Regions from separate parts of the Simiaoa sp. genome, predicted to be linked through region 2. Evidence: predicted binding sites of a transcription regulator. Region 2 holds the regulator's gene; the other holds the start of a gene.

Region 1 (13,174 bases), on a different contig from region 2:
ACACAAGCCATAGCACCGATGTCCTTGGCTACCTGTAACAGGAATGCCTGCTTCACCTCCGCTGCCTTGGCATCGCCTTCATTGGCACGCTTGGTAACTTCACGCATATCGTTGGTACCCAGGTAAGAATTCAGGCCGCCCTTGCCGATCAGCTTTGCACTGATCTCCTTCTCGGTATATTTTCCGGAGAAGCACATTTTTACCAGTGCTGCACAAGGTACACCGCCTGCACGCTCCGGAGAAAATGCACCATCACCGTCAAATGCACTGAAGACATCTACAACCTTGCCGTCCTCATGTGCGCCTACGGATACACCGCCGCCCATGTGCACAACTACCAGACGTAAGGACTCATAAGGCTTGCCGGCCTCTTTTGCATATCTCTTGGCAACTGCCTTCTGGTTCAGGGCATGGAAGATACTTCCTCTGGGGATCTCTTCCAGACCGGAATATCTTGCGATGGGCATCAGCTCATCTACTACAACGGGGTCTACGATGTAAGAGGGAACGCCGATCTCATCACCGATCTCTCTTGCCAGAATACCGCCTAAATTAGAAGCATGCTGACCCTGCACACCTACTTTTAAATCCTCCAGCAGATCATCGGTTACCGCATAGGTACCACTGGGGATGGGCTTTAACAGACCTCCACGTCCTACGATCACGTTGAAGCTCTTCAGAGCGCAGTTTTTTTCTGCCAGCAGATCGGTAATGATCTTCTTACGGAAATCCTTCTGTTCGAAAATAGTATCGTATTTGGAGATCTCTTCGGTAGAATGTCTCAGGGTTTCTTCAAATAATAAGTTCTCATCCTCAAATACACCGATCTTGGTGGAGGTGGAACCGGGGTTGATGATCAGACTCTTAATTGCCATTGTGTGTTTCCTCCTATATTCACTCTTATATTCGCTCTTATGCTTTACCGCTTTGTCCACTACAGCATCTATGCCTGCCGACAGCAGTTCACCCGCAGCTTCCACCGCGGCTTCTATCACGATATCCATAGCTTATTTCTGATTCTTTTTCATCTCTTCTGCTACAACTGCTGCCAGTGCCAGGGAGTATACCTTAGTCTCGAAGGTATCGGAACGGCTGGTCAGGACAACCGGCACCTTGGTACCGGTCAGGATGCATCCGTTCTTTACTTTTACCATATGTACGATTGCCTTGTATACCAGGTTGCCGGCATGGATATCCGGGAACAGCAATACATCAGCATCACCCTGGATCTTACGGTCGGTTGCGCCCTTATGCTTGGCTGCCTGGGGATCGATCGCCAGGTCAAGAGACAGCGGGCCGTCTACGATACAGCCGGGGATCTGTCCTTCTTCGCACATCTTAGTCAGTTCTGCCGCATCTACGGTAACGGGCATCTTGGGATTTACAACCTCAACTGCTGCTAAAGGTGCTACCTTGGGCTCTGCAACGCCACAGGCATTACATACCGGAATGGTGTTCTTGATGATCTGAACCTTCTCCTCCAGTGTAGGATAGGTCATGAATGCAACATCGGTCAGGAACAGAAGTCTGTCAATGCCGGGGATCTCAAATACGCATACATGAGACAGGGTTCCACCGGTACGAAGACCTACTTCTTTGTTCAGTACACTCTTTAAGAAGTTCTTGGAGTCGATCAGACCCTTCATATACATATCTGCACGGCCGTCATGTGCCAGCTTTACAGCTTTCAGGGAGGCTTCGATCATATCCGGCTCATTGATGATCTCATAATCGGAGAGATCCATATTCAGTCCGGCTGCGATCTCACGAATCTTCGCCTCATCACCTACCAGGATTGCATCTGCAATGCCCAGTCTCTTGGCTTCATGTACAGCTTCCAGTACCGCACTGTCCTGTGCTACGGAGACTGCAACAGTCTTCTTCCCACATTCTTTTACTTTTGCTACGATGTCATCAAAATTCATTTTCTTCCATATCCTTTCTGCCCCTTCTCAAGGCTTCCAGCAGCCACAGCCATTCGCAAAATCGTGCGATAAATCGTACTCTCCGCTGCTTTGCAGCTATTTTTGTTCATATCTGTGCCGGTGACTCTAATCGTTAAAATAATAACACAGTAATATATAAAAATCAAGTGCATACGCGGATACATGCAAAAAAGCCACCTCTAAACGAGGTGGCTGATCTCTGTCAGGGACGGGACGCAGGCATATAAACATTTTTTGAGTTCCGCATCCGGCTGCGTCTGATCCGGCACCATGACGACCCTGCAGCCTGCACGGTAAGCACTTAAGACACCGTTAGGAGAATCCTCCACCGCCACGCATTGCTTGGGTGACAACCCCAATTGTTTGCAAGCGTAGAGATAAATGTCCGGAGACGGCTTACCTTCCTCTACCATGGTAGCACAGATCAATTTTTCAAAGTAAGATCTGATTCCTGTAAGCGTCAGATATTTTTCGGTCCGCTCCAGATCCGTTGCCGTGGCAACAGCTGTGGTAATGTGTCTCTTTTTTAGATCTTTCAGAAGTTCCACAGCACCGGGCTTGCATTTGATGCCATCCCGGTCCAGTGCTTCCTCCATCAATTCTTTTCGTTTATTCCGCACGGCATAATAATCAAATTCCTCGCCGTACCAGTCCTTAAGCTGTCTGGGGGCAAAAGGCCTTCCAAGACTGCGCATCGTCAGTGCCTGCTCATCCGTCATCGTATAGCCGTAAGCCTCCACTGCCTTCGGCCAGAAAATACGGTAATATTTTTCGGTATCGATCAACGTACCATCCATATCAAAAATAACTGCCTGGATCATAACTGTCCCTCTGTATCATCCATCTGCCCGGCGTGCTCCGCTGTTTCTGTATTTTCTGCGGCGTTATCCTCTGTCCGATCACTGTCTGCACTGCCTGAAGCTTTTTGGTTTTTTTTGTCACGCTTTTCCTGTCTACGCTTTTTCCTGCGTTTTGCCATCTTTTTCACAAGTAATACAATCAGCAGTATTCCCACAGCTACTCCGATGATGCCAATTACGATCATCCGGGTATGGCTGCCTTCTGCCTCCGCGATGCGGAAGCTGCCGGGTACCTCCATGGTGAACTGTCTGTAGCTGCCGATCACCGTAGATTCCACTTCTTGGTATTCGCCATCCTGGTCTACCCAAACTACAGTATTGTCGGCATCCTCACAGTAGACACGTAAGCTTGCTTCTCCGGTATAGTCCGGTGCGTCTTCTTTCATGGAGTTGGTCATGGAGACCTTGTATGTGTCACCCTCTATCTGCAGATGCAATGCAGCATTCGGATAGAAGTTACCCTCTGCCATGACCAGAGGTTTGTTGGCATCATTTTTCTCTGCGGAAGCAATGGATGCGATCCACTCCTGATACTCCGCTTCCAGTACGCGATTGCCGGTAATGTAACTAAAATCATAATCCGGCCATACACCGTAATAGCCTTCCTTCTCCGGTACTTCCGGAATCTGATCTGCAGACAGATGGTCTCCATAATTACATTTATAGGAAGCCACTTCCTCGCCATCTGCCAGGAAAGTAATCGTAAACTGCGAAAAAGCTTCCGGAACTCCATCCTTTGCGCAAAGTTCCTGATAGGACAACGGTGTTGCTCCGCCCTGGTAACCGATGCCGTCTACACCGCCGACACCGCCTTCTACATAATAATTGCCGTACAGGCTGCCGTCATCACTAACTTTACCTGCAATGCTGCCCTGATTTTCTCCGGACATATCCAGATCATTGTATGCATAACTGTAAAAAATATCGCAGCCTTCTCCGGCGATACCGCCGATATTATTTTTACCGGTGATCCTGCCCATGCTATAGCAGCTGCGGATCGCATAGCTGGCAGATCCGGCAATACCACCCACATCACTGCCTCCGGTACTTTCGATGGGTGCATAGGATTCACAGGAGATAATTGCTCCGTATTCCGCCTTGCCGACGATACCTCCCACGTTATCTTTTTTACCGGTGATATCACCGAAATTGCGACTGTCTCTTACGACTGCCTTGATGGTCTGCTCCACATCGAAGCTCTCCGTTCCGGTCAAGGTAATGTCATCCTCCGGGTCAAAATCATATTCCGTTGCCACCTGTCCGACGATACCGCCGACATTGGTATCCGCCTCTACCGTACCACGATTTACACACAGTGTGACTTTACCTTTTTGGAAGCTGGAGGTGTCATATAATGCTTCTTCGGTTCTCTCAGGTTCTGCCTCACCAGCCTCAGCATCAGGATCTCCGGGGTTCACTTCCCCCTTGCTGGCGGATTCATCCGAAGTATCCTCCACAGAAATCCCCTCGTATCGGAAGAGATCATCGCGGATCTCGCTGACCAGTTTCCGCAATACCCTCGCCTGATCCATCAGCTCATCCATATGTGCGCTGGTATTGTCTGACCCTGCCTGTAATACATCTCCCAACTGACCCAGCTGGTCAAAGGCTTTATCCAGGCTCTGCTTCAGTGTATCCAGATTATTCTTAATACCACCACTGCGGTCCGTGGATGCACTAACCATATTATCCAGATGCTTCGTGGCATTTTCACCAAACTTTTTCAGAGCTGTTTTATAACTCTCTGTATCATCCGGTACAGAGATCGTAATATCACCTCCGCTCAGATCATTGCCGCTCAGCGTGATATCGTGTCTGTTGCCGTTATTTTTATCGTTCTCTGCCTGTTTGTTCAGGTCATTATTCAAAACCTTCAGGTCATTGCTGACACCGTTCAGTTCCTGATTATAAATATACCACAAGTCATTCGTGGTTCCGGTAAGGGAATTTCCCGCGCTATTGGCATCCTTCAGATTCGTACTGATACTTTTGGTCAGCGCAGATGCCTGTCTGCTGTAATTGCTGAAATCTTTCTGTGTCGCATCCAGCATATCCAGGAACTTATCTGTCTCTGTGTCCAGTTCTTTCAGTTTATCACTAAGATACTGGATCTCCAGAAAAGGCTCCATCTGGCCTACGATGCCGCCGACATCTTTTCTGCCCTGTACGAAACCTGTATTGGTGCAATTCTGCAGATAACCCTGATGCAGCCTGCCGACGATACCACCGGTGTTGTAACCCACATGCTGGTAACCAATGGCTCCTGAATTGGAGCAGTAATAGATCTTACCATCAGAGATGCCTGCGATACCGCCGGTATCCGTATGAGCAGCCACATTGGAAGTACTGTTGATCTGCTCCAGATTGTCCATGGTAATATCATCCAGTTCATAAGTCACTTCTGTGCTGTAGGTATTGATGCTGCCACTGTTGCTGCAGTTATTTAAGATTCCGTGATTGTTACCGACAATACCGCCTGCAGAATGGTTGCCAATAACATTTGCATTGGATTCACATCTGCGGATCTCGCCGGTCTCTTCATTCACACCCGCAATGCCACCGACTTCATTATCACCGATCACATTACCGGAAAACTTACAATTCTCAATGCTGCCGTAATTCACCCCGACGATACCGCCGACCTGATTCTGGCTTCCTGAGGGAGATATTTCTCCGCTCACCGTGAGATTACGTACTTTGGCGCCTTCCTGCACATAACGGAAAAGACCTGCCGCAGAACCATTCCCCGTAAGCTTTACATTGGAGATCGTAAAACTATTACCATCAAAAATTCCCGCAAATGTTGGGATACTGAATTCACTTTCCATACTCAGAACGATGTCGTTGCGCAGCACTACTTTGATACCTCTGGACCAGCTGTCCAGCACACATTTCTCCGCAAGCCTGCGCAGATCCTCCTCCGTGCTGATCTCTACAATTGCATAATCCTGCTCCTGCGCGGTGCTGCTATAACCGCTGCCGCCCTTATATTGTTCATAGGTTAACGTCTCTTCCGCATAAGCGGTTGCCGGTGTCTGCAGCAGTAATGCTGCTCCCAGCAGGAAACATAATAATCTCTTACTGTTCATCTTCTGTTCCCTCGCTTTCTGCTGTATGATTTGTACCTGACTCATCCCCCTGCTCCAGGGTCACGACATCCTTGGGGCGCACCACTGCTCCCATCTCACCGTCGATGACACCGATGAAATCACCTTCCAGCACACCATTGACATAACCCTTGATATGACCGTTCATCCGGATCCTTCCGGCAGAAGGCAGCGGCTTCGCCAGATCACGCTTTAAGGTAAATGCCGTCTTCTGAATAATGATATCTCCGATCAGCAGCGTCTGGGGCAATGCCAGCAGCACCAGTAAAATAGATGTCAGGGTACCACGTCCCAGCGCCAGTCCGATCGCTGCTACCGCTGCGTTGGAAGATACATAACTGATAATGAATCCGGCAGCCACCAGCATGGAACCACTGGTAACAATCGTGGGGAACGCCTGGTTCAGTGCCTCAATGGCAGCTTCTTTGATCGGCATGTACGTCTTCAGATCCATATAACGGCTGGTGATAACGATAGCGTAGTCGATCGTCGCGCCCATCTGGATCGCGGATACTACCAGATATCCCAGGAAGTATACATTTTCACTCAACAGATATGGCAGTGAGAAGTTCATCCAGATACTACCCTGAATCGTTACTACCAATAGTACCGGCAAGCCGGCAGACTGGAAAGTGAACAACAGGATGATCATAACGAACAATGCCGTCAGTACAGTGATGATCGTATTATCTGTTGCGAAGGAATCCCCCAGATCCTTATCACTGGTGGCATTTCCGACTAACAGGATATCATCTATATTATAGAACTTCGCCACGGTATTGCGTATCTGATCCAGTGCAGCGCTGGTCTCTTCTCCTTCATAAGGTACATTCAGTTCCAGAACGAAACGAGAATTATCTTCTCCCAACAACTGATCCTTTGCAATCATGATCTTGGAATGTGCGTCCGATAAAGTCTCCTCCAGATCATCATCCAGCGTGATGTTGCCGCTTTCTTTCTGATCATAAATGAACAGGAACATATCGATAAAAGGCACTTCGTAATCGTTGACACCGCTGACCAGAGCCCCGTAATCACTCTGATCCAGGGCATATGCCGAATACAGCATATCCGCCACTTCCACATCCAGATCGATCAACTCTGCAAATTGTCTGGGATTCAGTTTGTCGGTCAGCATGTAACCATCCATAGCTTCAATATTGCCAAGTCCCTGAACGGATTTCACCACATCTAACTTTTCCAGTGCCTTCAGGGTCTGTGCCTCTTTTTCATAATCACCGTTGGGCACAATGACCGCCAGCTGATTCACCATGTCAAATTCCTTATTGACCATGCTGACTGAGAATTTATTCTCGCTCATACTGCTGGATTCCAGTGTATTTACATCATATACATAATTCGCCTTGTTGGACAGAAAAAATGCTGCAATAACACCCACGATCAGTACCGGAGGTACAATGTAACGGGTAGCCACACAGAATTTTCCCACTGCCGTGATCTTCGGTACGAAGCTCTTATGATGCGTGTTGTCAATTGCCTTAGAAAAGGTAAGCAGCAGTCCCGGCATCAGGAAGAATACCGCTACCATACTGAAAATAATGGATTTCGCCAGGATAATACCCATATCGTAACCAATTCTGAACTGCATGAACATCATGGCTACCATACCTGAGATCGTGGTCAGGGAGCTGGAAGAAATCTCCGGGATTGCCTTACTCAAAGCCACTATTACAGCCTCTCTGGCATCCTTGTCCTCATGCTCCTCCATAAAACGGTGTGCCAAAATGATGGCATAGTCTACTGCCAGACCTAACTGCAGCACCACTGCGATAGAGTTCGTCACAAAGCTGATAGTACCGAACCAGTAGTTCGTTCCTTTATTTAAAATAGCTGCCACGATAAATGTGGTCAGATATACCGGGATCTCCGCGTAAGTTGTGGAAGTAAATAGCAGCACGGCTACGATAACCACAGCTGCCAGAAGCAGAATAACGATCATATCATTATTCAGGTCATCCGCATCACGCTCTTCCTGACCGATATCTGAAGAATAATAAACATCATAATCAGACAGGGCATCCAGTACCTCAGTCAGATGCTGCTGTGTGGCTTCCGTATCCGCTTCCTCATCAAAAGTGACAGACAATAAAGCCTCCATGTCATGATAATGGTCCTCAGTGTCATCGAAATCCAGCATACTGACACCATCCATTTTTTCCACCTGATCCGCCAGCTTCTGTGCCTCATCAAAAGTCTCATTACAGATCAGGATCCGGGCGGAACCGTAGGTCGTAAACTCCGAATCCATCAGATCCAGTCCCCTTCTGGTCTCTGTCGTATCCGGCAGATATGTGGTCAGGTCATTATTTACTTTGACCTTATTCATGGATAATACGCAAAATATGCATAAAACAATAAAGATCAGATAGAATCCTTTTCGTTTATCTACGATAAGCGTGGCAAGCTTCATCATAAAGGAGTTATCTTTTTTGTCTTTTTCTGTGTTGTCTGCTGCCATAGTTTCCTCCTGCTGTATCTCTTTTTGTACCCTTATTTTATGTATCTGTTTTGTATGTTTCTAGTTTAAAATGTTTTTCCTGGTCTGTAAAGCATTACTACAAAAATGAGAAAATGTATTACTGTCATTTAATGAACTCGTGTTGATTTTCTAACACAAGCAAAATATAATAATGAGAAAGAAAAAGCAAGCTACAAATTGTGTTTATATGTCTGTTTTTGAACATTGCATTGATTTGTGTTCATTGTTTTAGAAAAAATTCAGATTTGCATTAGATACGTATTATATATTATGATCATTTCCCGGAAAGGATGGAGAATTGCCGTATGGAAAAAATGGATCGCCGCGTGCGCAAAACCCGCGCCCTGTTGCTGCAGGGATTAGTCAAAATGATGGAAAACCACGATATTCAAGATATTTCCGTCAAAGAACTCACAGAGCTGGTAGATATCAATCGCGGAACCTTCTATCTGCATTATGATGATATCTACGATATGCTCCATAAAGTGGAAGATGAAATGTTCCGGGAGTTCAATGAGATCATGGAGCAGGAACCGGTAGGTACTTCCACATTGTCCTCTGACGGTCTTCTGTTAGAGTTCTTCCGCTTCTTAGACCGCCACAGAGATCTCGCCAGAGTCATGATCGGTCCCCATGGAGATCTCACCTTCGTTAACCGCCTGAAGGACCAGATCAAAAAGCGCACTCTCCGCTTTCTGGAAAGTGCGCAATCCGATGCTAATTATGAATATCTCTGTTCCTTCATCATTACCGGTTGTGTCGGTGTCGTAGAGACCTGGCTGAAAGAGACCACTCCCCAGTCTCCGGAAGAAATGGCAGGGCTTCTGGGCACCATGCTTATGCGGCAGCTTACTTTTGTTCCGGATCCTGCATAGACTGTCCCAGCTGGGTCGGCTCCGGCATACCTACACTTAAAGAGGTCACGATATCGCCATCCAGGAAGAAAGATACGGTGTCGCCTACCTGTAGATCATCCAGTGTGGCATCCGCTCCGTCAATCGTGATGATCGTATCATCATTGACCGTAATAGTCATGGTATCACCGCTGAGGGTTAATGTCATCTCATCTAACATATCTTTCTCAGGTTTCTGACCGTCCGGGGCTTCTCCGGTAGGTTTTTCGCCGTTCGGTGCCTGAGCATCAGACTTTTCCCCACTGGGTACCTCACCAGCAGGTGCTTCTCCATTAGGAGTGCCTCCGTTGCCGTCAAGAGCCTGACCGTCAGGCTTTTCACCACTGGGTGCCTCACCATCTGGGGCCTCCGGCTTCTCTGCCAGCGCAATGGAGATCACATTGCCGTCAATAGCAGTGATCTGACCGAGATAAGATTCCACCTTCTCTTCACCTGATTCTGTTGCCGTACTTTGCTCCACCGTGCTCTGTTCCGTCGTGCTCTCCGGCGCGATCGTCTCCTTCTGTTCTGCTGATTCACTTGCTGCGCTCTCCGTGCCCGCAGATGTCGTTCCTCCGCATGCTGTAAATCCGGTCATCATCATGGCAGCAGTCAACACTGCGCACATTACTTTTGTATTCACCTGGGGTAAATTCCATCTTCTCATCTTCTCATTCCTCCTGTTCCATTCATTCCTTGAAAAAACTTGTGAATATTTACTTCCCCTTATCTGCCTCTTATGATAAAGGTCATCTGCGAAGGAATTGTGAGAAAAATGTGGTGATTCTGTGAATTTTTCAGGTATGACATTTCTGTCATGTGTACTATGTTGGAAGTGTCAGCTTACGTGTCGATTCTTCCGTTTTGTTGTAAATATCGAAGAAATGCAGTACAGCCTTCCAGGACATCATTGTAGGTCGTCCCAAACTCTCCCGTGTACCACGGATCCGAAATGTCCCGCTCCGAACCGGCATAGGATAAGAGCATGGCTACTTTCCCATCCGGATCTCCGCCGAACATCCGTAGCATGTTACGGATATTTGCACTGTCCATACCGATCAGATAATCATATTCCGCATAATCTGCCTTCGTTACCTGCCTGGCCCGCTTCCCCTCGCAGGAAATCCCGTGTCTGGCAAGCTCTGCCTTCGCCGGCGGATAGACCGGGTTCCCGATGCCATTCCAAATCTCCTCCGTGCTGGTGGCAGCGGAAGCAATCTGGAAGTGATCAGCGAGATTCGCGTCGGATACCAATTTTTTCATAACAAATTCTGCCATGGGGGAACGACAGATGTTGCCGTGGCAGATGAAAAGCACTCTAATCATAAAATTCTCCTGTTCTGAAATGCCCTGTAATGCCGAGTTTTGCGTTGGTTTATCGGCTTTTCCGGGCATCATCTTTTTTCTTGTTTATAACTACACTTTTTGCAAAATAATGCAAAACGGAGCAATTCAATGCCTTGTGTAGTAGTCAAATCGTAGTCAGTTAAGGGGGTTCAGACTACGGATAGGGGTGTGCATTATTTAACAAAAGGGTGTGCTGAAATCAACACACCTTATTTTTATCATTTCTTGTTCTCACAATAAATTATGAATGTTCTCTTTGATATCATTAATAACAGCATAATTATCATGAACGAAAAAATATATACACATATAGTTAAAATTAGTTTTGCTTTCTCGTCACCCGTAATAATAATTGCTATCGAAAGAATAGATGCAATCAAGGAAAGAATATTTGATGTCATAATAGAAACAAATGTTTCACCGACTACCTGTTTTTCAATTTCATTATCACAATCAAGTTTTCCAACCAAAATAGCTGCAAAGCCAAATAATACAGTGAATACAAATGCAAATACTGTTGTCAAAACCCCTGCTAGTGTATCGTCAATTATACTTCCGAATCCAAACGTAATAATGACTGATAAAACAATCGGGAAAAATATAAAACAAACAATATCCCAAACCGATATCTTATCTGTCTTTGCGTTTTTGAAAACTTGTAATTGTTTTATTAATACTGACAATATCCTTACTTTCTTATTTCCAAAGAGCATCATACACACAATTACCATAGCCATCACAATTAATATAATCTTACTTGGCATACTACACCTCCTCAGATTCTATTATATCCTTATAATAGTCGTCAGCCAATTTTGTAAGTTCTCCTACAAAATCATGTGAAAACCTACAGGCCTCATGAAGGGCATTTGATATATCATGAGCTCCCATAATACTTTCAAACTCATTCCACTTTACCTTTTTATAACGATTTCCAAGTCGAAGTTTAATCTCCGCATCATTATAATCATCGGAATCCTTTAACTCCGCTTTAATTTGAGCAAACGCCTCCGCCTGATCTATTTTACCTGCTTGCATATTCTTAAATACACCTAGTATTTTTTTGTTTTCACTAGCCTCAAGATTTAGTCCCAAATCTCGGATAATATTTTTCTTTTTTGATCCTTTTATATTGTCCGCAACATCAGAAGATTTATCATGCTTAACAAACTGTAATGTGATTTTTGTTGCTGTTGCATCCTTGAGCCCATCTGCCATTGGAATAATCAATTCCATTTCCAGTTTCAAACCTTCCGATTTGATAGCTTTATTAGCAGTTTCTAAAAACACGCTCTTACATCCAGAACCATTTTGTCTATGAAAAATAGCATATAGACCATCTTGGCTCTCATAAATAAAAACATGATGCTCATATAGTGCTGCAGAATCAGAACCAAAATCATACTTTTTCCCAGAGTTTCTTTTTACTACTGTGACAGGTTTTCCTTGCTTTCCAGCACTAGGAACAAGATGCCACATTTTTAACCCCTTTTTTTCTTTTTCTGATATTTTATCTTCATCTAAAATAATTGCTCTATCTGTATTCTCACCAATTGCCAAATTTTTCGTATATGTTTGATAAACATCAATAAAATCGGAAAAAGAATATTCCGGATCTTTTCCCTCTTTTATAGCTTCCCTCTGTTTTTCAAGTAAAGGATTATTTCTCTGAAGATAACTAAATTTACATTTATACGCTGTAAGAGTCTCAATCTTTGCCATTTCATCAACCTTCCTAATGTGTTTTTTACTTATTTTCTTCTCTTGTCTCGCTGTTCTCTATTTCCTTAAGAGAATGTCCATCTTCATCCTTCCAGCTTGTCAAACCATTTGCGCTCTTGCCAATCACAAACATAGCAGCATATGATGGACTGGAAAACAAAACATCTTCTTGAAGAACGCCCTCAACAATACTTACCTTTCGTCTCTGCTCTTTAAGTACTGTTGGAATTGTATCATCATCTTCCACAGCAATGCGACTACCTTGTAGCACAACAAAGCCCTCAGAAGTGCGTATTCCATCTGCTTCAACTTTACCCAATCCTTTGATAGTTCTTTCCAAATGCAGATTCAAATCCTCCAAGTTCTTTTTTCCTCTACTATCGTTAGCAAAAGTTACAGGCTTATTTAATGGTTCAAGAACCTTATATCCTAAAGCACTGATAAGCGTTTTTACATTATCCACAAACTCTTCCATAACAGCAATCTGTGATTCCTTCATAACCGTATTCTTATATGTATTCTTTGTAAGTACGGTATACCTTTTGCATACTCTTGCAATCTCAACAAAACGATTTTCAAGATATCGAATCAGTGCTTTGTTTAAATCTCTGCCAATGAATATTACGGCAGTTGTCCAATAATACTTTTCTTTTTCAGCCTGATAATCTCTAAGATGCTGAACTAATCTTTCTTTTACATTCTCAGCTTCTCCAATATAAACTGAATCAGAGCCATCATCTTCCTTGCAAAAAAGGAAATAAACACCTGCTTGTGTGATATCTTCTCTGTTACATGAAGC
Region 2 (7,388 bases):
TCTACTCCTTATATCAGCGATTTAGGATAAGTATTGCCGATTCTTACGGAGTTATACGAACACTTTTGATCCGTCAGAAATTTTCAAAATAGTCTCTTACTTCTGTAATCTCACCATGCTGTATGTAGACCCTGGGAATTCTTTTCCCCAGATCACAGACAAATTCATAATTAAATCTGCCGGAAAGTTCTCCAAGTTCTTCCGCTGTGATCCGTTCTGTGCCGTCCATACCGAGAAGCGTTACTTTGTCGCCATCCATTGCTTCCGGGATCTCCGAAATATCCACCATGAACTGATCCATACAGACTCTTCCGAGGATCGGTGCTTTCTTCCCATGGATCAGTACATAGCCTCTTCCGGACAGGCTTCTGGGATAGCCGTCTCCGTAACCTACGGGGATCGTGGCTACTCTGGTGTCCTTCTGTGCTGTAAACAGCCCACCGTAGCTGACACTCTGTCCCGCATGAATCGTCTTACAGTATACAATATGGCTGTAGAGAGACATGGCGGCCCGCAGGGGTACAATGTCTTTACTTACTTCTTCGGAAGGATACAGACCGTAGGTCGTGATTCCCGCCCGGACCATATCCATATTTGCCTGGGGCATTTCCAAGATTGCAGCACTGTTGGAGCAGTGTTTGACAGGAATAGTAATCCCCAGTTCTGTCTGTATTTTGTCAATAAAATTCTGAAAAAGCTCCAGCTGATGATTCGCCGAAGTCTTATCCGCCTCATCGGATTTGGCAAAATGGGTAAAAATACCCTCCACCTCCAGCTCCGGATGCTCTATAAGGAATCTGACGAACTCCAGTCCTTCCTCATCCGGCGTAATGCCGATTCTGCCCATGCCGGTATCTACCTTGATATGAACCTTTGCCTTCTTTCCGACCTTTGCCGCTGCTGCGGCCAGCTCTTCCACCGTATCCCTGCGGTAGACTGCCGGACGGATCTCCTCCCGGATCAGTTCTTCGTAGCAATAGGGAAAAGTATATCCCAGGATCAGGATCGGTTTCTTCACGCCTGCTTCTCTGAGTACATGTGCCTCTTCATAAGTAGCTGCTGCATAGCCGAACATGAAATCCAGCTGCTCTAACATTTTAGCGATGGGGACACCACCATGACCATATCCGTCCGTCTTAATGACTGCCAGTATTTTCGTGTTCTCCGCAATGTTTTCTTTCATATGGACCATATTTTCCCAGATGGCATCCAGATCCACTTCCGCCCATACCCGTTGATAGGACTCTAATTTTTCCTGCAGTTCTCTCGTCATATTTTCACGCTTTCTTATTTTGATTTTTCATCAGACATTCGGCGATATCTCCCGCCATCACACCATATTCGGTATGAAGTCCGGCCGCCAGATCACCTGCCATGCCGTGCAGATATACGCCACAGGTCGCAGCCTCCGGGGCATCCATTCCCTGCGCCAGCAATCCCAGGATCACGCCGGTCAGCACATCTCCGCTGCCTGCCGTAGCCATTCCGCTGTTGCCCGTGGTATTCAGATAGCAGGCTCCCTGTTCCTTACATACCACAGTCCTCGCATCCTTGGCAACTGCTACGGCATGAAATCGCTTGGCCAGTATTTTCGCACATGTGGGGAGGTCGTCCTTGCACTCTGAGGTCGTCCGTTTTAGCAGTCTTGACATTTCCCCCACATGAGGTGTCAGAAGGATCACTCTGCCTTCCGCACCCTGGGCGCGCAGTTCTTCTGCCAGCATCCTGCCGTTCTCCTCTGCCAGGAGGTTTAGGGCATCTGCATCCAGCACCAGCGGCTTCCTGCTTCTCTCCACCACGGTCTTCAGACATTGCAGTGCCTGTTCTTCTCTGCCGATGCCAGGACCTATGGCGATGACATCCGCCCAGTCTAAGCTCTCCGTCAGCTGTCTGCAGGAGCCGTACAACGCTTCCGGAATCCCCTGCTGTATGATCTGTCGGTTCTCTTCCGCGGTAATCACCTTTACCATGCCGGCTCCGGTACGATAGGCTGCTTTCGCCGCCAAAATGGCTGCACCCGCCATGCCGTTACTTCCTGCAACAAGCAGTGCTTTGCCGAAGGTTCCTTTGTTCCCTGAAGCGTTTCTCTTAATTAACTGTACGGAACCTTTCTCATAAGTGTACATTTCTGGTTCCTGTCCTAAGAAGCTCTCCTGTCCGATCCCCACATTCGCAGTCCGGACTTCTCCGGCGTATTCCGCACCGGGATACAGTACCAGTCCTCTCTTACAGAAACCAAAAGTGACCGTGGCATCCGCCAGAAATGCACAACCCAGCACTCTGCCGGTATCTGAGCAGATACCGCTTGGCACATCCAGTGCCAGCTTAAATCCCTCTGCCTTGTTCATCTCTTTTACGGCATCCGCATAGTTTCCCTCCACAGGGCGGCTTAATCCCACGCCGAAGAGGGCGTCTACAATTACATTATATTCATCCACCGCAATATTACTGTCTGTCTTCACCGGAAAATGTTGCAACGTCTGCCACTGCGATTTCCACTGCTTGGTAGCTCTCTGCATATCTCCCACGCATTTTACCGCGACTGCGTATCCGTCCGCCGCAAGAAGTCTTGCTAACGCCAGGCCATCGCCGCCATTGTTCCCCATACCAGCAAAAATGAGCACTTTCGTCCGTTCTTTCACGGCATCAAAGCGCTCTTTTATAAAATCCTCCGCTGCCAGAGCCGCTCTCTCCATCAGGACCGGCCCCGGTATGCCGAGGTACTCTATGGTATTCTTATCGTATTGCTTCATTTCCTGTGCAGTTACCAGATATTTCATACTATTTTTGCTCCGGATTATATTTCATGTCAAACAGATTGACCACCTCTGCACCAAAGATGTCATGCATGTAGTTATAGATCTCCTGATTCTGCTGCTCCATCTGCTGTTTCTCGATCAGACGTTTTTTCAGTTCAATGCGAATAGCACTCACCCACTCCGCAGTATCATTGATCTGTTTGTCATTATCCTTCATAATATCATAGCAGCACTCCATAGTAAACATCATAAGCTGAAGATTTAATCTTTCGATCTCCCGGGGGAGGTCTTTCAGCTCATCTTCATAAGCTTCCAGCTTCTCATTACATTCTTCGATCAGTCGCTTATGTTCTTCGATCTGCTTGTTCAGCTTGCTGTTCTCACCCTGCTGATCCGCTTCGTTCACCATGGGAACGATCTCTTTCATCAGCTTCTTTTTCAGATTACGGATTTCCTTCGACTCCGTATTCAGCTTTCCCTGTCTTTTTAACAGCTGATTCAGAGCATCCTCCGTCTCTTTTAACGGAACAGAACCAGTCTTATTCAGCAGCTTGTACCACTTATTATCCAGGGTGAGTACGGGCAAATGTTTCCCAACAAGTGCACTTTTAAAAGCTTCCTGCCGGTTCCTCGCATTTTCTCCTGCGTTATCGTTGCCCATAATATCACTCCCTTTATGCCTTACTCTCTCGTAAGCTCACGAATTCGTGCTATCGCACTCTTCATCCCGCTTCGCAGCCGCTTGTTTTTCCCTGGGGCTCATTATTTTATATCTGAATTGTAACGGTTAATATTATACGAAAGTTTCATTAAACTGTCTGACAGATGTACATTCTCTACTTGTATTCCCTCCGGAACGTTCAGATCTACATGCGCAAAGTTCCAGATGGCGCGGATCCCGTTCGCCACCAGCTTGTCAGCCACTTCTACGGCACTGGTCTTGGGAATCGTCAGTACTGCAATATCAATGTCATTCTCCCGGATAAAAGATTCCAGCTGCTCCATGGGCATAACCTTCACACCACGGACATCTTTCCCCACAAGCTCCGGGTTCGCATCGAACATTCCCTTGAAAATAAAACCACGACGCTCGAAGTTCAAATAATTACCCAGGGCTCTGCCCAGGTTACCAGCTCCGATAATAACGAAATTGTGCTGCTTATCCAGTCCTAATATCTTACCGATCTCACGGTACAGATATTCTACATTATATCCATATCCCTGCTGACCAAATCCGCCGAAATTATTGAAATCCTGTCGTATCTGGGATGCGGTCACCTTCATCAGTCCGGAAAGTTCCTGCGAAGAGATTCGTTCCACACCTTCATCCTTAAGTTCCCCCAAATATCGAAAGTATCTGGGCAGTCTGCCGATCACAGCCTGTGAAATTCCTTTTGCTTCCAATACTTTCACCTCCGATTATTTAAGTATACACCATATGTTAAAAACTTGTCAATGAATTGACAGGTTTTCTTCTTTTCGTTACAATAAAATTTAAAAAGTCCGTTCTGTGTGGGCTGGAAATAAAGGATACTTACTACCATGATATTATCTTGTCAGAATATTTCAAAAGCATTTGTGGAAAATCAAGTATTAAAAAATGTCTCTTTTCATATAGAGGATCATGAAAAAGCTGCCATTGTGGGCATCAACGGTGCCGGAAAAACAACGCTGCTCCGCATCATCGTAGGAGAAATGACTCCCGATGACGGACAGGTGGTTCTGGCGAAAGACAAGACACTTGGGTATCTCGCCCAAAACAGCACCGTGGACACCTCTCACACCATTTACGAGGAACTGTTGTCCGTCAAGGCGGATCTGTTGCGCCTGGAGGAAAAGATCCGGGAATGCGAAAACAATATGAAGCATGCTGATGGGGACGCTCTGGAAGACCTGATGAAGCAGTACACCTCTCTCACCCACGCTTTCGAGACCGGCGGCGGCTATCTCTACCGCAGTGAGCTGGTCGGAGTGTTAAAGGGACTGGGCTTTACCGAAGATGAATTCTCCAAGCCGGTTGCCACACTCTCCGGCGGTCAGAAGACCCGGGTGGCGTTAGGCCGACTCCTGTTACAAAATCCGGATCTGATCATCTTAGACGAGCCGACCAACCACTTAGATATGAACTCCATCGCCTGGTTAGAGACTTATCTGTTGAATTACAAGGGAGCCGTTCTCATCGTCTCCCACGACCGGTATTTCCTGGACCGGATTGCCGGGAAAGTCATCGAGATCGATCAATCCAAGGCTACGACCTTTATTGGGAATTACTCCGATTATGCCATAAAAAAGGAACAGCTGCGCGTCGCTGCCTGGAATGCCTATATGAACCAGCAGCGTGAGATCAAGCATCAGGAAGAAGTTATCGAAAAATTAAAGTCCTTCAACCGGGAAAAGTCCATCAAGCGGGCGGAAAGCCGGGAGAAAATGTTGGACAAGATCGAGGTCATCGAAAAGCCCTCCGAGGTCCGCACGGATATGAAGCTGACGCTGACGCCCCGGATCTTAAGCGGAAATGATGTGCTGACTGTAGAGCATCTGTCCAAAAGCTTTGACTCCCATAAGCTTTTTACCGATGTCAATTTCGAGATCAAACGCGGCGAGCATGTGGCAATCATCGGTGATAATGGCAGCGGTAAGACCACTTTGCTTAAGATCTTAAACGGTCTCGTCCCCGCAGATCAGGGCACTTTCCGCCTAGGTTCCAATGTTGAGATCGGCTATTACGATCAGGAGCATCACGTGCTCCACAGCGAGAAGACATTGTTTGAAGAGATCTCGGACGATTATCCTTACCTGAACAATACCCAGATCCGCAATGTGCTGGCGGCTTTCCTCTTCACCGGGGAGGATGTGTTCAAGCGCATCAGTGATCTGAGCGGCGGTGAGCGCGGACGCGTGTCTCTCGCCAAGCTGGTACTCTCCAACGCAAACTTCCTCATCCTGGATGAGCCGACGAACCACTTAGATATCATGTCCAAGGAGATTCTGGAGGATGCCCTGAACGGTTACGAGGGAACCATATTGTATGTCTCCCACGACCGTTACTTCATCAACCGTACCGCCCACAGGATCCTGGATCTGACGGAGGGACAATTCGTAAGTTATGTTGGAAATTATGACTACTATCTGGAAAAGCACGACACCGTAATGGCTGCCATAGAAGCCAGTACTCCGCAGAGTGCGGATGCAGATAACACGGCTGCCACTAAGGCTGCAGAATCCGAAGTCAAATTGGACTGGAAAGCACAGAAGGAAGAACAGGCGAGACTCCGCAAGAAAGAAAACGACCTGAAAAAATGCGAGGAAAAGATTGCCGAGCTGGAAGCCCGCATCTCCGAGATCGACACCGAAATGTCCGATCCCGCCATCGGCACCCAGGTGGCGAAATTGCAGGAGCTGACTAAAGAGCAGGCAGCCTGCCAGGAACAATTGGAAAAATTATATGAACAGTGGGAAGAACTGGCAGAGTAAATATTTTTAAGGGAAGGGCACAGCAACGATAAAGTCGTTGGCTATGCCCTTCTTTTGGTACAACGCTGGAATATATAGGTTTAAATCGTAATATCATTGTTTTTGCAGAACGACCGAAGGTCTTCTTCGAATAGTTTATAATCTATCTTGCCCTTTTTAGAAACAGCTTTTACTGACGATAATATATTATTTATAATCAGTGTTTTCTTTCTGGCAATATCGGCATTAACATATTCCTCGTAATCAATATGTAGACTTACTGAGGCAAAACCAGATTTAAGTTCGCACCTCTTATGAGCTTTACAAAGCCCTTTTTCCAAAACAGCTGCCGGTGCAACGATTGGTACTATGCCAATAATATTTATTGCATCACTATATTTCTTCTCCCTGACATAATTTGACAGTTCTCGGCACATCCAATATATGTCATCGTCAACACCATACTCCTTGGTATAATATGCCGGTGAATTAATATTTAAGTCCATCTGATCTCCTTCTTTCTGCTATTATAACCTGTACATCGTTCCTGCAAAATGCATATTTTAATCACTCAAGATCACTAATCACTTCATCATAAGTGTATCTTACCTTTTTAATATTATGAGTGGCTTCCATTTCAGCCCGGAAATATGCCTCCGTCAACCGATCATACTGATCTTGTGTAACCCGAAAATAATAAAAGCCGGTGTCTTTTACATAATATGCCTGTTCACGCATCATTCTTCGTTTTTCTTCGGAATCTATATTTCCCTCATAGTATGGCATTGAAACGATATATGCCGTTTCCCCTGTTTGCGTTTCTTTGTTAAGGAATTCTTTTTCCATAAATCCTGTCATTCTGAGTAATTCACCATTTGGATCAAACTCATAATAAATCTGATTTATTCCTTCCCGATTCCATCTGACCACACATGTACCATTTAGTTTGATCCATGTGGAATCAAATCCGTTCCACAATGTTAGTCTTTTCTTTTCCTCATCATAACTTATTACATAAACAAACTCTCTCTCATCCGATATACACAAATCAGTAATTCCGTCACCCGTCATATCAAATAAGTAATAATATAGATCTTTCATATCTTTTGTACAATATTTCGTTACAAAATGTCCAGTTTCATCAATATAAACTTCTTTTTCTTCGAATATTTCATG

Evidence for each region. Region 2 encodes Rex, which represses fermentation and respiration genes when NADH is low (regulators of the CRP and FNR family bind a similar motif). Its sites were predicted from a motif close to ATTGTTAANTANTTAACAAT; they were not measured.
Region 1: a site for Rex is predicted at 2,055-2,074, ahead of ptb (phosphate butyryltransferase). Genes of this name have one in related genera too.

What each region holds. Positions count from the first base shown of each region.
Region 1 is NZ_JBOKRY010000015.1:47,311-60,484, reverse strand. Features, by position in the region: gene buk (butyrate kinase) at 1-875, opposite strand, end outside; gene ptb (phosphate butyryltransferase) at 1,008-1,925, opposite strand; gene ACTRDR_RS07520 (HAD family hydrolase) at 2,126-2,767, opposite strand; gene ACTRDR_RS07515 (right-handed parallel beta-helix repeat-containing protein) at 2,764-5,940, opposite strand; gene ACTRDR_RS07510 (efflux RND transporter permease subunit) at 5,885-8,392, opposite strand; gene ACTRDR_RS07505 (TetR-like C-terminal domain-containing protein) at 8,719-9,288, shown strand; gene ACTRDR_RS07500 (hypothetical protein) at 9,263-9,973, opposite strand; gene ACTRDR_RS07495 (low molecular weight protein-tyrosine-phosphatase) at 10,150-10,632, opposite strand; gene ACTRDR_RS07490 (hypothetical protein) at 10,872-11,417, opposite strand; gene ACTRDR_RS07485 (hypothetical protein) at 11,419-12,375, opposite strand; gene ACTRDR_RS07480 (GIY-YIG nuclease family protein) at 12,401-13,174, opposite strand, start outside.
Region 2 is NZ_JBOKRY010000013.1:62,048-69,435, forward strand. Features, by position in the region: gene alr (alanine racemase) at 74-1,273, opposite strand; gene ACTRDR_RS06970 (NAD(P)H-hydrate dehydratase) at 1,278-2,780, opposite strand; gene ACTRDR_RS06975 (hypothetical protein) at 2,782-3,420, opposite strand; gene ACTRDR_RS06980 (redox-sensing transcriptional repressor Rex) at 3,522-4,163, opposite strand; gene ACTRDR_RS06985 (ABC-F family ATP-binding cassette domain-containing protein) at 4,302-6,233, shown strand; gene ACTRDR_RS06990 (Imm44 family immunity protein) at 6,314-6,718, opposite strand; gene ACTRDR_RS06995 (hypothetical protein) at 6,780-7,388, opposite strand, start outside.